4 regions of the Candidatus Thiodiazotropha sp. AKAK3 genome follow, and region 2 is predicted to be linked to each of the others. Evidence: predicted binding sites of a transcription regulator. Region 2 holds the regulator's gene; each other region holds the start of a gene.
What was found. Region 2 encodes sigma-54, which starts transcription at its own class of promoters, with help from an activator protein. Its sites were predicted from a motif close to TGGCANGNTNCNTGCTT; they were not measured.

Region 1: nifV (homocitrate synthase) is a predicted target of sigma-54. The motif match lies at 1,904-1,920, and genes of this name have one in related genera.
Region 3: AC4IE7_RS08335 (flavodoxin) is a predicted target of sigma-54. The motif match lies at 1,630-1,646, and genes of this name have one in related genera.
Region 4: pqqA (pyrroloquinoline quinone precursor peptide PqqA) is a predicted target of sigma-54. The motif match lies at 2,306-2,322, and genes of this name have one in related genera.

Annotation. Positions count from the first base shown of each region.
Region 1 is NZ_JBSYOQ010000053.1:67,591-71,662, reverse strand. It holds gene cysE (serine O-acetyltransferase) at 1-738, opposite strand, end outside; gene nifV (homocitrate synthase) at 723-1,877, opposite strand; gene AC4IE7_RS12715 (hypothetical protein) at 2,552-2,824, shown strand; gene AC4IE7_RS12710 (TolB family protein) at 3,074-4,072, shown strand, end outside.
Region 2 is NZ_JBSYOQ010000024.1:52,144-56,215, forward strand. It holds gene lptB (LPS export ABC transporter ATP-binding protein) at 1-174, shown strand, start outside; gene AC4IE7_RS04095 (RNA polymerase factor sigma-54) at 382-1,866, shown strand; gene hpf (ribosome hibernation-promoting factor, HPF/YfiA family) at 2,036-2,371, shown strand; gene ptsN (PTS IIA-like nitrogen regulatory protein PtsN) at 2,392-2,862, shown strand; gene hprK (HPr(Ser) kinase/phosphatase) at 2,862-3,797, shown strand; gene rapZ (RNase adapter RapZ) at 3,982-4,072, shown strand, end outside.
Region 3 is NZ_JBSYOQ010000042.1:128,525-132,596, reverse strand. It holds gene AC4IE7_RS08345 (HAD-IIA family hydrolase) at 1-551, shown strand, start outside; gene ybiA (riboflavin biosynthesis intermediates N-glycosidase) at 563-1,024, shown strand; gene AC4IE7_RS08335 (flavodoxin) at 1,038-1,586, opposite strand; gene AC4IE7_RS08330 (AAA family ATPase) at 1,913-3,625, shown strand; gene AC4IE7_RS08325 (glutathione S-transferase family protein) at 3,616-4,072, shown strand, end outside.
Region 4 is NZ_JBSYOQ010000050.1:31,688-35,759, forward strand. It holds gene AC4IE7_RS10545 (formylmethanofuran dehydrogenase subunit A) at 1-294, shown strand, start outside; gene fhcD (formylmethanofuran--tetrahydromethanopterin N-formyltransferase) at 291-1,187, shown strand; gene AC4IE7_RS10555 (formylmethanofuran dehydrogenase subunit C) at 1,184-1,999, shown strand; gene pqqA (pyrroloquinoline quinone precursor peptide PqqA) at 2,412-2,486, shown strand; gene pqqB (pyrroloquinoline quinone biosynthesis protein PqqB) at 2,544-3,458, shown strand; gene pqqC (pyrroloquinoline-quinone synthase PqqC) at 3,471-4,072, shown strand, end outside.

The DNA of each region.
Region 1 (4,072 bases), on a different contig from region 2:
GCATTCATCCTCAGGTTTCTCACCACCTGGCAAGCACCCATAGACTCCGACTTCTCCCTCTAAAATACGTATGCGTTCCAGTAGACAGTTAATGGCCTCAGCCACCGGATCAGGAATTAAGTGATGATTCAGGTCGATGCCATGGTCATCGCTGGAACGATTCGATTGAACTACTTTGGCGGGTATACCGACCACAGTCTTATTTGCAGGCACCTCTGAAACAACAACTGAATTGGCACCTACCCTGACCTCTTCACCAATTTCGATAGGACCAAGTATTTTGGCGCCTGCCCCAACCACGACACGATCCCCTAAGGTTGGATGTCGTTTACCCTTGTTCCAGGAAACGCCACCAAGTGTGACACCGTGATAAAGTGTTACATCGTTGCCGACCACAGCGGTTTCACCGATTACCACACCAGCGCCATGATCAATGAAGAAACGGTGTCCGATGGTTGCACCAGGATGAATATCGATACTGGTCCAGATTCGTCCAATATAAGAGATCAGTCGCGGCAGATAACGCCAACCTCTACCCCACAGTCGATTGGCCATGCGGTAGAGCATGATAGCGTGGACCCCCGGATAGGTGGTCATGATCTCGATTCGAGTGCGTGCCGCAGGATCTCGCTCAAATACACAACTTATATCTTCACCCACCATCTGCCACACTGATTTTGGCTTGGTGGATCTCTCTACTTCAGCGATGACCTCACTGTTCATCATTGACGAATCCATTCCTGAGACTCCGTGTTAATTTCGAGATAAAAGCGTCGCAAATCATGTGACGCTGGTGGTCGTTTATTCTGCATGGCATGAAGTCGAACTCTCATCAGCAACGATTCAGCCTGCTCACGATTCAGAGCCATACCCATATCGGCATAGGCCTGGATCACTGCATGACTGCCTGAGTGTTTACCCAATACAAATTGATGATCTCGACCCAAGTCAGCGGGATCAACACCCTGGTAGTTGAGTCTGTCTTTCATCAGACCATCAACATGAATACCCGCCTCATGGGTGAAGACACCTGCCCCAACCAGACTCTTCTGCCAACCGACATTCCGGCCAGAGGCAGATTCAACCAGTTCAGAAAGAGAAGAATATCGAGTCATATCGATCTCATGACCTTGATCATGGAAGCGACGCAATCCCATTACCACCTCTTCAAGTGGCGCATTGCCTGCCCGCTCACCAAGTCCATGTACGGTTGTGTTGGCATGTGTTGCACCACCACGAATAGCTGCAAGGGTATTGGCAGTTGCCAGACCGAGATCATCATGAGCGTGCATCTCGATCTCAATATCAGAAATGGCTCTTAAATCACGGATTGCCTCATATACCTGGAAGGGTTCCATGATGCCTACCGTATCTGCAAAGCGAAAACGGCGGGCCCCGGCCTGTTCTGCGATCTCAACAACTTGCCAAAGAAACTCTGGATCTGCTCGTGAAGCGTCTTCACCACCTACACAGACTTCCAGGCCAAGATTAAGAGCTTCACTTACACAAGGTGCAATCTGCTCGAGTACCCATTCACGGGAGCGACCCAGCTTTTTACTGATCTGCTGATCGGAGACAGGCATGGAGAGATCAACCATCTGTACACCCAGGTCACGACAATGTTTGATATCCTCGCTGTGCATGCGACCCCAGACCATCAAACGTGCGTTCTCGACAGTAGCAGCAACTGCACGTATCGCATCACGCTCCGCTTCGCCCATGGCAGGAATCCCTACCTCTAACTCAGGCACACCCAACTCATCCAATGATCTGGCAATGGCTAGCTTCTCGTGCAGGGTAAAAGAGACCCCGGCAGATTGCTCCCCATCCCTCAAGGTTGTGTCGTTGATAGTGGCAGTAGTTGGCTTGTGTTGCATGACTGTCTCCTTGTTAACAGGAGTAAAAGCAATCACTGTGCCATGATATTTTTATGTTATTTATTAACTAGTTATAATGGTGCGGCTGTTTTAGTGTATGTAGCAGTTGAGTGAATTGTAGGGAATGTGACAATGATGCCTTGGACATAGAGTAACCGACAAATGGTTCTACACAGGCTACTTTCAGTTTTGGCACTAAAGATTTTTAGGATCAGCCCGAGACAATAGTGAGGAGTGCAACTATTTTGTAATGATATAGGTGCAGATAGGATATTAAAACCGAACCCACTCAGTCAGAAAACAATGATAAGGATATAGCTCGAATAGAATGGACCCACTCTCTTCACTAAATCTCAGATGAAATAGATTACCAAATTTTATAGAGGTATTAGTTGGACGGTAAGATAGAAGCAGGTAAGGATTATATTAAATGGATATGAGGTAATCAGGAACAAGTGAACAACCTAACAGGCAGTTTGTTTGAGTTCAGTAAGGTTCTCTATTCTAGAAACCATTTGATAACAGCCATTAACGCATCCCCCATTTCAGTAAATCCAGCCATCAATTTCAGTACTACACAATTTCCAAGGAGTAGTGCTACCTGACAATAACCTATTATTTACATAAAATTAGTTATATAACTTATTGTATTATTGATAATTAAAGGAAAATAAATGAATAGATTATTTATTCTTATTCTAGGCACTTTGTTTGTTACTACTTCCAGTATTGCCAATGATTTTTCAAATGTATCCCTCTCAAAAGAGCAGTGCGAAGAGTGGAAAGCAATTGAGTATATCCAACTCAGTGATGACAATAAGCAGGTTGTATTAGACTCATGCAAGCAGCGTTATACCTCTGAGAGAGCACTTGGAAACTGCACAGCTTTTGAAGGAGAGGATTTAATCAAATACCTTAAAAACAAGGCTAAAACTGAGTGTCAGTAAAAAGCAGCTAGTGTTCAAGTATTGCAGCTTGCTGTCACCCACATAAGCTGCAATACAGTCCTATAAATTGGTATTCCGTTTTGGCATGAAGAAGAGCTATATGAATTTTAATTCGTATCAGTATGCATTAAATGAAATGAGCAGGACTATAAAGAACAGAGCGTGATTAGAGATATAGAAATCTAGAATTTTTATCATAATAATGCTGTAAATTATTGTTATTAGTTATTTTATTAATGGAGAAAGCGAATGCACATAATTGTCATTCTAGGAATCGTTGCTATTGCTATATATTTTCTTTTAAGGCCATCTAATGCAAATAGCGAGATGATCGGCAAAAGTCAGCAGGAGTTATCTCCCACCACCTGCAAGGGTTCATTCACAGATCAATGCCTGGTTTTCATCTCTCGAGGTAAGATGTTTCTTAAGGATGGGAATCAAGAGTTGCTTGAATTACAAAGCCCGTATATCCAGAACGTTATGGATCGCATGGAGCGTTCACGTAAGCGTCACAGTTGGAAAGAAGGTACTGCATTCGAGTCCTCGTTTATAAGTGACAGATCCAATCTGCCCGCAGATTCACAAATGCTGAAATCCACCTCGGTTGAGTTTACTCAGAATGGAAATATTCTCTATTTTTTGAGTGATGACAAGGTAGGTGGACTATTTGAGTACAATTTAGAGAGCGGTGAGGAAAAACGCCTTGTTCACCAACAAAAACTGCTGCTTGCTGACTTGAGAATCGATCGATTTGGCAATCGCCTGCTCTGCACCCAGCAGAGCAGTAATGGCACTTCCAACATTGCCTTAATGGAGACTGACGGGAGCAATTATCAGGAGGTCACAGGGGGAGACACCTTGGATTCTGCATCGGCCTGGATTCCGGATGATCCTGACCGAATAGTATTCCAGTCATGCGGTGTTGCCAGAAATGACGAAGGCTACATAGTAGCTTTAGGCCCATCAAGTATACAGATGCTCGATCTGCAAAAGGGAGAATTGACAACTGTTCGTGAAGATGAGAACACAGATTATTTACAGCCCAAGGTAACTACAGCGGGTGATCTCTTATTTATAAGACGCCCTTACGAACCACCCCGATATAGTGGAGGTAATTTACTGCTGGACTTTTTATTGTTTCCATTTCGTCTGCTGCGTGCCCTCTTCCACTACCTGAACTTCTTTTCGTTGATGTACTCACGAAAACCATTGACCAGTGCATCAGGCCCTAAAGTAGAGGCTGACCTG
Region 2 (4,072 bases):
GAATTAAAGATTGGGGTGTTGATTACCGACCATAATGTTAGAGAGACTCTTGATATTTGTGATAGAGCCTACATCATTAATACTGGTAAGGTATTGGCGGAAGGAACCACCGAGGAGATCCTCGATAACCAGGAGGTACGTAGTGTTTATCTGGGCGAAAATTTTACTATGTAAGGCTATGTTTATGTTTTTTCATGGATTATGTGATTTAAGAGTAGAGATGATGACTACTCGTCAGCTGACAAAATGAAGGTTAAAGTATGAGGCAGAATTATATTCAAACGAAACAAATACCAAGAATTATTCCGTGAACGGCATTTATTAGCTAGAATGAATATAAAGACATACAAATAACATACCAGGTTTAAAGATATCTCTGCTATGAAGCAGGCTCTACAGCTCCGGCTCGGACAACATTTAACAATGACACCTCAGTTGCAGCAGGCAATACGCCTGTTGCAATTGTCTGCGCTCGACCTGAGTCAGGAGGTGCAGGAGGTTCTTGAAACAAACCCCATGCTGGAGGGTGAAGAGGAGTTTAGTCAGCAGACTCAAAAAGAAGAAGCTAGTCAAGAGAGCTCTGATCAGAGTTCAGACAATAAAGAGTCTTTGAGCTCCAACGATATCAACAACGAGCGGGAAATTCAGACCGACAGTAGCCAGATCACAGAAGACCTGCCCGTTGATAGTGAATGGGCTGACGTATACGACAGTTATCTTCCCCCATCGAGCAGTGGTAGTGAATCTGCAGACAATGACTATCTGGTTCAGCGCAGTGGCGCGATCACTTTGCATGACCACCTGGTCTGGCAGATGACACTGACCCCATTCACTGAGCAGGATATTCTGATTGCCACTAACCTCATCGACAGTATTGATGAGGATGGATATTTCAAAGGTGATCTCCAGGAGATCCTGGTTTCCCTGAATGATGAGGAGATGACTCTGGAGGATGTAGAGGCAGTACTTCATCGTATCCAGGCTTTCGACCCTCCGGGGGTTGGTGCTCAGGGTGCTCAGGACTGCCTTCTAATTCAACTTCGGCAACTTCCTGAAAAAACACCCTATTTGGATTTGGCGATCAGACTCTGTCGCGACCATTTCAACTTGCTCTCTGCACAGGATCAGAATCAGATCATGCGACGAATGAAGGTTGATCAGGACGACCTGATGGCTATCATGCAGTTGATCAGGACGCTCAATCCTCACCCTGGCACAGCGATCGCCAAAAGCGAGCCTCAGTATGTGATTCCTGATGTATTCGTCAGCAAGCGCAATAATCGCTGGGTTGTGGAGCTAAATGGTGAGGTTACGCCTAAACTAAGGGTAAACAACGACTATGCCAGTCTGATCAAGCGTGCGGATCAGAGTGATGACAATACTTTCCTGAAAAACCACCTGCAGGAAGCGCGTTGGTTCATCAAAAGCCTGATGAGTCGAAATGAGACTATTCTGCGTGTGGCGAGTAAGATTGTTGAATATCAGCGGGGCTTTTTTGAACATGGCGAAGAGGCTATGAAGCCACTGGTTTTACGGGATATCGCTGAGGCTCTGGAGATGCACGAGTCGACCATATCCAGGGTGACAACCCAGAAGTATATGCATACCCCCAGGGGTACGCTGGAGTTTAAATATTTCTTCTCCAGCCATGTGAACACAAGTGCAGGGGGTGAGTGCTCCTCCACTGCTATACGTGCGCTGATAAAAAAATTGATTGCTGCAGAGAATACAAACAAACCTCTCAGCGATAACAAAATCGCCGCCATATTGTCGGAACAGGGTATAAAAGTGGCCCGCCGAACGGTGGCAAAATACCGCGAGTCGATGAGTATCCCACCATCGAACGAGCGTAAGCGACTGATGTAGGTGAAGTGAATTATCGGAGTGGCTATCATTCATGCTTGATATGCTTACTGAACCGGAGCGGTTTCAGATAAAAGTGGATTCATGAATGAGTTGCTGTAAAAATGCCCCGGCGTTACTTCACCGCCTCAGTTAGAGTGATGAGCCAACTCATCTAAGACAGGAGAAAATTATGCAGATAAGCGTTACCGGTCATCATGTGGAAGTTACCGATGCCTTGAAAAGCTATGTAGATAATAAGTTCGAACGTCTTGAGAGGCATTTTGATAATGTAATCAATGTACATGTCATCTTGAGCGTAGAAAAGCTGAGGCAAAAGGCAGAGGCCACCATGCAAGTGAACGGTGCCAGCGTATTCGCTGATGCAGTACAGGAAGATATGTATGCGGCCATTGATGGGCTTACCGATAAGCTGGATAGGCAAGTCATAAAGCATAAAGAAAAGATGCAGAGTCACCGTGCCGGTAGTGGCGCGAAGTACGCTGTAAGTAGCAGTAGTTCAGAATAGATAAAACTGGCGAGGTCTCCATGTTTCCCGACGGATTTCTGCTTGAGGAACGGATCGGCTGCAGTGTGGAGGCAGCCAGTAAAAAACGTGTCCTGGAGCAGCTTGGCCAAAGATTGGCCAATTCTGCTCCTGGTCTCACACAGGATACTGTGTTTGATGCATTGCTTGAGCGTGAACGTTTAGGCAGCACTGGACTGGGCAAAGGAATAGCGCTACCCCATGCGCGAATGTCACAGATAACACAATCCACCGCAGCATTTATTCAGCTGCCTTCAGGGGTCGATTTTGATGCGATCGACAGCCAACCGGTGGATCTTGCCTTTGCCATGCTGGTTCCTGAGGAGGCAACTGAAGCCCATCTGCAACTACTGGCAAAATTGGCCAGGATGTTTGATGACCCTCCATTCTGCTCGGCACTGCGTGAAGCGGAAACAACGCAGCAACTGTTTCAGTTAATCCGGCAGCGAGAAGCGGCGATAACGTCAGTTTAATGCCCACCAACTACACCATTCGCGATCTTTTCGACGAATTTGCCAGCGAACTTTCACTGAGCTGGAATGGTGATGGTGATGAAAAAACAATAGAGTTGGACAGTGAGTCGCCCCACGGTCAACAACCTGTGGGACCACTGAATCTGATTCGACCCAATCAAATTCAAGTGATTGGTCCTCCTGAGCAGAAACATCTACAGAGCAGCGGTGAAGAAAAATACCGGGAATCTCTGAGGGCGCTTTTTACCACCTCTCCTCTGGCGCTGATATTTACTGATGGTCTAAAGCCTCAACAGAGCTGCCTTGAATTGGCAGAAAAGAACAGAACTGCACTCATGTTCACCCCGAAAGGTGACAACTATGTAATCCATCGACTGCTGGAGAAATTCAGTCTTCCAGTGGGTGAGACGCTGTTGTTACATGGGGTCTATATGGAAGTTTTAGGTAAGGGTGTACTGCTTAGTGGAGATCCGGCAATCGGAAAAAGTGAGCTGGCCCTGGCTCTGATTTCGCGGGGGCATCGTCTTGTGGCTGATGATGCAACAGAGTTTTATAAAACCGGCGGTAAGACCTTGAGCGGTCGCTGTCCCAAGGTACTGCAGGACTTCCTCGAAGTTCGTGGATTGGGGCTGATTAATGTGCGTGCGATCTTTGGTAACAGTGCTATAAAGCCAGAGAAGCAGCTACACTTAATAATCGATTTGCTGCACTTTGATGATAAAAAATTAGATGACATGGATCGCCTGGAAGGTTGTCATTCCCATCGAACATTGCTGGGAGTTGAGGTGCCGCAGACGAGCCTGCCTGTTGCAGCAGGTAGAAATCTGGCAATCCTGGTGGAGACGGCTGTACGACAACATCTGCTGAAGATGGATGGGTACAACGCGACCGAGGATTTTATCGAACGTCAGAAAAACTATATAGATCAGGCTTAGCCTACTCTCATTGATGTGTGCAGGATGAATATGCTGAGGGTAAACTCAGCTGGGCAAGGTATCCCTATCTGCTTTGTCGATATTCCTGTTAACTTGTTTACAAAAAAGGTAATTACCTCCTGCGATCTGGCGATGTTACCGAGCTGGATTCGGGTAAAACACTAGTTTCAAGAGTCTGAACAGAATGGCAAATGAGATAAAACTTCAGATTGTTACAGGGCTCTCCGGCTCAGGAAAGACCATTGCTCTGCATACCCTGGAGGATATGGGGTACT
Region 3 (4,072 bases), on a different contig from region 2:
CTGGTTTTCGATACTATGCAGTAGGTGCTGAAGGTCTCCACCTGGCACTTCAGCTTCATGGGCATGAAGACCAGACAGAAGCTGAATTTGTTATCATTGGTGAAGGCGCAGGCATCGACTATGAGACGATTACCATCGGTATCAACCTGATCCTGAAGCGGGGCGCCCGACTGGTCTGTACCAATCCGGATCAGAGTGTTGATGCCAATGTGGATGGTCATCACCAGATACTACCTGGAGGTGGCGCTTTAGTAGCCCCCTTTGCGCTTGCCACAGGAAAAACTCCGCTATTCATCGGAAAGCCACAACCCTTACTCTATGAAATGGCGGCAGAACGTGTAGGCGTAACATTGGAAGAGTGCCTGATGGTCGGTGACAGGCCCGATACTGACATCGCCGGCGCCAGCAGGCTCGGTATGAAAACTGTGTTGGTGCGAAGCGGACGGTTTGCGCCGGGGGAAGCCTATCCCGAAGAGCTGCCTAAACCAGACTGGGACCTGGACTCCCTGACTGAATTGGGCTCGATTTTGTTAACAGGCCCTAGTGATTAAGGAGAACTGAGATGATCTTTTCCGAGGCCAAACAGCCTTACTACCTCTCCAGAGCCGATGTGAACCATCCTCTGGCCAGCTTTTCCAAACTAGGGTTTGAATTGGATGGTGCGGTTTGGCCCTCTGTCGAGCACTACTATCAGGGCATGAAGTTTGAACAGGCTGAACAACGTGAAGCGATCAGATCCGCCGATCACCCGAATCAGGCGCAAAAAATAGCTGCTGCCCATAAGCGGCAGATCCGCAAAGATTGGAAGCAAGTGCGGGAAGTGATGATGACCCGTGCCATTTATACTAAATGTAAGACCCATCAGGAGGTTGCTGCAAAGCTGCTGGAAACCGGTGAGCGGAAGATCACCGAAACCAGTCAGTATGACTACTACTGGGGATGTGGTAGAGATGGGCTGGGTCACAACACCTTCGGTAAGGTGTTGATGGCGGTTCGAGAGAAAATTCGCGAAGAGCAGAGTTAATTTATATGAAGCACTACACTAGCATCTGTGGCAGTATCTCTTCCAGCCAGGCATCGATACGCTGTTCTGTTAACAGATGCTGCAGATGTTGATCCAATACCAGACCGACAAAACGTCCATCAACGACTGACATGGAGTGGTTGAACTCAAAACCCTCGACTCCACATCCACCAATCATCTGTGCACCCGCCTTCTCCATAATGCGGTAGAGGCGCATCAATCCATCGACGAAATGGTCAGGGTAACTCTCCTGGTCACCTAACCCGTAGAGTGCAATCTGTTTGCCACTCAAGTCTACCTGTTTGATCAGTGTCAGAAATTCTAACCAGCTCTCCTCTTCGTTCCCGCTCGCCTTGCCAGGAAGTTTCCCATCGCTATAGGTTGGCGTGCCGAGAATAAGCTTGTCATAGGCGAGAAACTGATCCTTGTCGATGCGGTTGACGTTAATCGGTTTTGCAGCTGGATCACCCTCCCGGCATGAGTTTATCTTGCGGGCGATCTTTTTTGCTATGAGACGGGTTGTACCCGATTCAGTGCCGAAGAAGATTCCGATTTTATGCATGTTGAAAATTCCATCAATGTTTTGTCTCAATTGCAATTGGGTAAGGCAATTTCCAAGCCAGAAAAAATATCTATCTCTTCACTAGTTGATGAATTCGTTATCTATCGCACTCTGACGCCAGTGTCCACTGGATGGAGGTCACTGTCAGTCACATAGAAACAGTACAAAACATCGATTTAAAACCTTTCAAAATCGACAATGAAGGCTTTCCGACTGTTATAAATGTGACAAGCCATATAAATATTTCTTTAAATTCAGTCACTAAAGTACTGGTATATCCCTTGCTTGAATCTGATGAATCTATCTGTTCATGGGGTTTCCTGGGTATGAATCTTCAAATAGAGCGCAACTATGTCGAGTTGATGGTCAATGAGTTTCCTGACTTGTCTCTGTTGAGCGAACAACTCAAATTCGGCAACCGGGCAGAAGTCCCATTCCAGCGACTTTCATCCCAGCAGTTGGGTTATCTGCGCAATCTCTATGAAGATGCAGGGCCGGGGATGGCAGGACAGGCGGCGCAACTTGCCAATCTGGAACACGCCGTAAATGATCCTGGAGTTCGATATTCTGAGGATGATCTCGAACGATTGGTACCCGATATTGCGGAGTTTCTCCTCAAAGATGCCATACGGGGGTGGTTGTTCAAAGCAGATGCCACAGGTCGTCCTGCCCCATATCTCGTATCACGGATCGATTTCACGCCTCCGGGGGAGGAGGAGAACGGACGTATTCTTCTAGATCTCAAGGCTAATGCCATGGCCAAGATTGTTACCGTCAACCTGGTAATCCGCAGTCGGGATATCGTTGACAAATCCTTAGCAGAGATATTTGCCAGCAAGGGCTTTCTCAAGGAGACCGAAGCGCTGATTGCCGCCTATGATAGGTCGGCGGAGCGTTTCTTCGATTGGCGTTCCGATTATGGACGTCAGTTTAATGCAAAGGGGACAGGTATCTTCGCTGATGATCCAACAGCTTCGCATCGAAATACAGACTGGAGCCGAAAGAACCGTGTTGTACTCTCCAGTGGGGGTGGTTGGGCGAGACTGGTCAATGATGAAGAGATTCTCAAAGAGCGTGCCCTCGCTATGGATCTGCCTGGGGATATCCTTGGCAAGTATCTGAGCAAGGCAGGGCGCAGCACCCGCTTTGATGAAAAGGTTGAGGGTGCGACCGAGTCACTGCAGCAAGAGATCCCCGAAAAACTCTTCACTGAAGTGCCGGTACATGGCTACATTCTCCTATTCCATCTCGATCTTCACCACCATCTTTGGGTCCATGTCGATGATATGAAACCCTATGAATACCAATCTGAGCTGAAAGATAAACTGATACTGCCTCCGGAACAGACCGATTTGATCGATATCCTGACTGCGGAGATGGATCTGCTGATGGACGATATTGTAGAGGGCAAGTCAGGTGGCACCACTGTACTTTGTGCCGGGCCACCAGGCGTTGGCAAGACACTTACTGCCGAGGTCTACTCCGAAATTATTCGCCGACCGCTCTATCGGGTTCACTCCGGTCAGTTAGGGCTCAATGTTACCGAGATGGAACGGGCGTTGAAGGAGACCTTGACCCGGGCTCAACGTTGGGGTGCGGTAATGCTTATCGATGAGGCGGACGTCTACATCAAGCGGCGGGATGACAATATCGCAGCCAATGCGGTTGTGGGGGTCTTTTTGCGCGTATTGGAGTACTTCAACGGTCTGCTTTTTTTAACTACCAACCGGGTCGATGATATCGATGAAGCCATCGTCTCCCGCTGCATCGCCATGATCAAATATCATCCTCCGGAGTTTGAAGACCGGCGCAAGATCTGGTCGGTTATGGTTGAACAGTTCGGACTCGATATTGAAGAGCAGCAGATCGAATATCTTGCGCAGATCTACCCTAAAGCCAGTGGTCGCGATATCAAGGGGTTGGCTAAACTGGTGGCAAAATATTGCCAACATAAATCTGTTGAGCCCACCCTTGATGTGTTCGAGCGTTGCTGTGTCTTTCGGGGCATGGAGCCAGAGAGTGTGTCGTCATGTCCATGAAGTTCTACATGACACCAGGTTCATGCAGCACTGGAATCCATATCCTTCTGGAAGAGCTTGATCTGGTATTCGAGGCTCATCTGGTGAATCTAATGGCAGGTGATCAACATAGAGATGACTATCTGGCAATAAATCCGAAAGGGACAATTCCAACCCTTCTGCTGGATAGTGGAAAAGCTTTGACTGACTTTCAATCCATCGCCTGGTGGTTAGCTCGGAGCCATCCCAAGAGCCAGCTTATTCCACAGGAACTTGAGGCAGAGGTTCGAGTGTTGGAAGTGATGAATTATGCGGTTAACACCCTCCACGGGGAGGGTTTCACCCGTATTTTTACTACTGATCAATACACCACTGATGCCGACAGTCACGAGGCGATTAAAGCACGAGGGCAGGAGATAGTTGAGCAGGGTTTTACCATTGTGGAGAGCTGGCTGGAGGATCGCGACT
Region 4 (4,072 bases), on a different contig from region 2:
GATATCACCGTTTATCACGCCAACAGTAATCCTGAGCAGATGTTTGAGCGACCTATGATGGTTTTCAAACAGGGCCAGGTTATTGTTGAGGAGGGTCGGATCACAGCACCAGTCACTGGAGCCACCCAAGTGGTGCGACCAGAGTTCGATCCAGGTATAGAGAAGGTGATTGGGCGTTGGTTTGAACGTTATCACAGTATGGATATGCAGAATTTTATGATTTCAGATGATGAGATGTCTGAAGGCATTGGCAGTCCGGTCAACATTCACCCCTGTATGGACAGCCGAGCATGATCATTAACGGTACTGAAATCGAGGATACCTTTGCCGAAGCCTTCGGCATGAGTGCAACCCGCGTCATCATCACCGCAATCAATCCCCGTTGGGCGCGCATCGCCGGTGAGACCATGACCGGCTTTGCCACATCGGTCATTGGTTGTGGCGTAGAAGCGGGTATCGAAGCGGAACTTGAGCAGGATGAAACCCCTGATGGACGACCAGGTGTCAGTGTGTTGCTGTTTGGTATGTCGGGTAAAGCCCTGGCAAAGCAGCTGGAGACCCGAGTCGGTCAATGTATATTGACCTGCCCCACCACTGCAATTTTCTCAGGCATGCAGGGTGAAAAACTGATACCCCTGGGTAAGAATCTGCGCTTTTTTGGTGATGGCTACCAGATTTCGAAACAGATTGGTGGCTCACGTTATTGGCGGGTGCCGGTGATGGATGGTGAGTTTCTTTGCGAAGAGAGTGTCGCCAGGGTGCCTGCTGTAGGTGGTGGTAACTTTCTGGTGTTGGCTGAGAGTCAACAGCAGGCATTAACCGCCTGTGAAAAGGCTATAGAGGCAATGAGCATTATTCCGAATATCATTATGCCTTTTCCTGGCGGTATCGTTCGTTCAGGGTCAAAAGTCGGATCAAAGTACAAAACGCTGATGGCCTCAACCAATGATGCTTACTGCCCAACTCTGAGAGGTCTGGTCAAATCCAATCTTGATGAAGATATCGGTTCAGTGATGGAGATTGTTATTAACGGTTTAACGGATACCGATGTAATGCTCGCTACCCGCACCGGTATCAGTGCAGTCTGTGAACTGGGTGCAGAGGCAGGTATCAAGCGCATTTCTGCTGGAAATTATGGGGGTAAATTGGGTCAATTTCACTTCCACTTACGGGAGGTGATGGCATGAGTTGCCTGACCTTGAGATTAAAGTATCCGCTTGCTCAACGAATCGACATGAGTCCGTTCACCCCAGAATCACTCGCTGGAAAATCAGCACATGAAATTGCCCGCATCCCTGTTTGGCAGGGTAACCGGCAGATAGACCTCGGCGAGCTGTTCGAGATAGAGGGTAGTGCATCAGAGCAGTTAATTATTCAGTCTGAGAGTGACCGACTTGATTGCATTGGTGCAGATATGAGCAGTGGTAAAATCATTGTTGAAGGTAGTGCAGGCGCCTACCTGGGATGCGCCATGAAAAGTGGTGAGATCCTTGTAACAGGAGACGCAGGAGTTGCCGCTGGCTGTGCCATGAAGTCTGGCCGACTGACCATTAAAGGTAACGCCGGGGATTTTCTTGGTGGCGCCCTTACAGGAGAGCGTCAGGGAATGCGTGGTGGATCGATCATCGTTAAAGGTAATGCAGGTGACCGGGCTGGCGACCTGATGCGTCGAGGAACAATCCTGATTGGTGGTAATAGTGGCGATTATTGTGCCTCACGAATGGTTGCTGGAACCATCATCGTAGGTGGTAAAAGTGGAAAACAGACTGGCATGGCTATGCGCCGTGGCACGCTGATTACTGGCAATGAGCCGACATCGTTACCCGCTACATTCAACGACAATGGTCAACAGACACTCAGTTTTCTTGCCCTGCTCAGCCAAAATATCCCGTCTGATTCAGGATTCGATAATCTCATCGAAAAGGGAACACGGGTTCAACGTTGGCTTGGAGATCTAAGCTGTGATGGCAAGGGAGAGATACTGATCTGGTGCTCATAGAGCTCAGACTACTCTCTGCGCCCCCAATTTCCTGGATATTCTGTTCCTCTCTGACAAGCCAATGGTCCAGTCGAAAAATGATTATATCCATCCTCCTTTTATATTTTTAAGGATGGGCCTTAAAAAACTATCCGATGTTATCAGTCATCTTTGATTCAACTGTCCCTTTTGTGGCACACCCCCCGGTCAACAATATCCCAAGTTGACAAGTGCGACAGGAAAATTTCCCAACCATTTTCTGCCATATTGTCTGTCATACCCTCATATAGGGTAAAAAACCTGTATAAATCTACCATTTCAATTAAAAGGCACAACATTTGCTATGAAGTGGTTACGCTGTCAGAGACTGATAGTGAAGTTATAACAGAGTTAATTCGCTAAAAAGCACTACAAACTTGAGGAGTGATGTCACATGAAATGGTCTACACCTTCCTATGAAGATCTGCGTTTTGGTTTTGAAATAAATCTCTATATCAACAACCGCTAGCAGGTCACTACTGTTACCACCTGTAATACAGGTGGTAACATATAACAACAAAACTATATGCTAATACACATTCTAGGTTCCGGTGCGGGTGGTGGCTTTCCCCAGTGGAACTGTAACTGCCCAAACTGCCAGGGTGTCAGAGCTGGCACCATCAAAGCTACCCCCCGTACACAATCATCCATCGCCGTTAGCGCTAACGGAAAAGAGTGGGTACTCTTCAATGCTTCGCCAGACATTCGTGCACAACTCGATGCCTTTCCAACACTACAGCCTGGTAGATCGATACGGGACACGGCAATCCGTGCAATTCTGTTAGTCGACGCACAGATTGATCACACCACAGGGCTTTTGCTGCTACGAGAGCATACAGAGCCATGGGACGTCTATTGCACTCAAGCCGTACATGATGACTTAACCACTGGCTATCCCATCTTCAATATCCTTGGTCATTTCAGGGGTGTTAACTGGCACGAAGTTAAGACAGATGAATCCACTTTTACCATCCCAGGCATCGACGGTCTGCTCTTTACTGCGGTTCCATTGAAGAGCGAAGCCCCCCCCTACTCTCCCCATCGCCACAACACTGTACCTGGCGATAACGTCGGTATCAGGGTGCAGAATAGTGTCACTGGTCAGAACCTATTCTATGCTCCCGGGCTTGGTTCCATGGAACCCCATATCTTGCCTTACATGCAACAGGCCGACTGTGTCTTGGTCGATGGCACCCTGTGGAAGGACAATGAGATGGTGCAGGCTGGTATCAGCCAAAAGCTGGGGAGTGAAATGGGACATCTCGATCAGTCAGGTGATGGAGGCATCATGGAGATTCTGGGTAGTTTGACCAAGCCAAGAAAAATACTGATTCATATTAACAACACAAATCCAATCCTCGTGGACGATTCTCCTGAGCGCCTGGCGTTAACTGAAGCAGGTATCGAAGTCTCCCACGATGGCATGCAGATAGAACTATAAACGAGAAGAGTTATGACCCCAAATTTACACGCCCCATGGTCAAAGGAAGAGTTCGAAAGCAAACTGCGAGAAAAAGAGAAGTTCTACCACATCAATCATGAATTTCATCTGTTGATGAATAGTGGAAAACTGGATAAGCCGGCAATTCAGGGTTGGGTCGCCAACCGCTTTTATTACCAGGTCATCATTCCGGTCAAGGATGCAGCAATCATGTCCAACTGTCCTGATCGGGATGTTCGCCGACACTGGATACAGCGTATGATTGACCATGATGGCACACAGGGCGATGAAGGTGGTATTGAAGCCTGGCTGTTACTGGGTGAGGCAGTAGGTCTACCCAGAGAGGATCTGCTCTCGCACAAACATCTGCTCCCCGGCGTTAAATTTGCTATCGATGCCTATGTAAACTTCGCTCGCCAGCAACCCTGGGAAATCGCAGCAAGTTCATCACTGACAGAACTCTTTGCCCCAACCATTCATCAGAACCGACTCGATAACTGGCCCAAATATTATCCCTGGATTGATGAGCGTGGTTACCACTACTTTCGTAAACGCCTGACTGAAGCACGACGTGACGTAAAGCACGGACTGGATATCACCTTGAATTACTACAA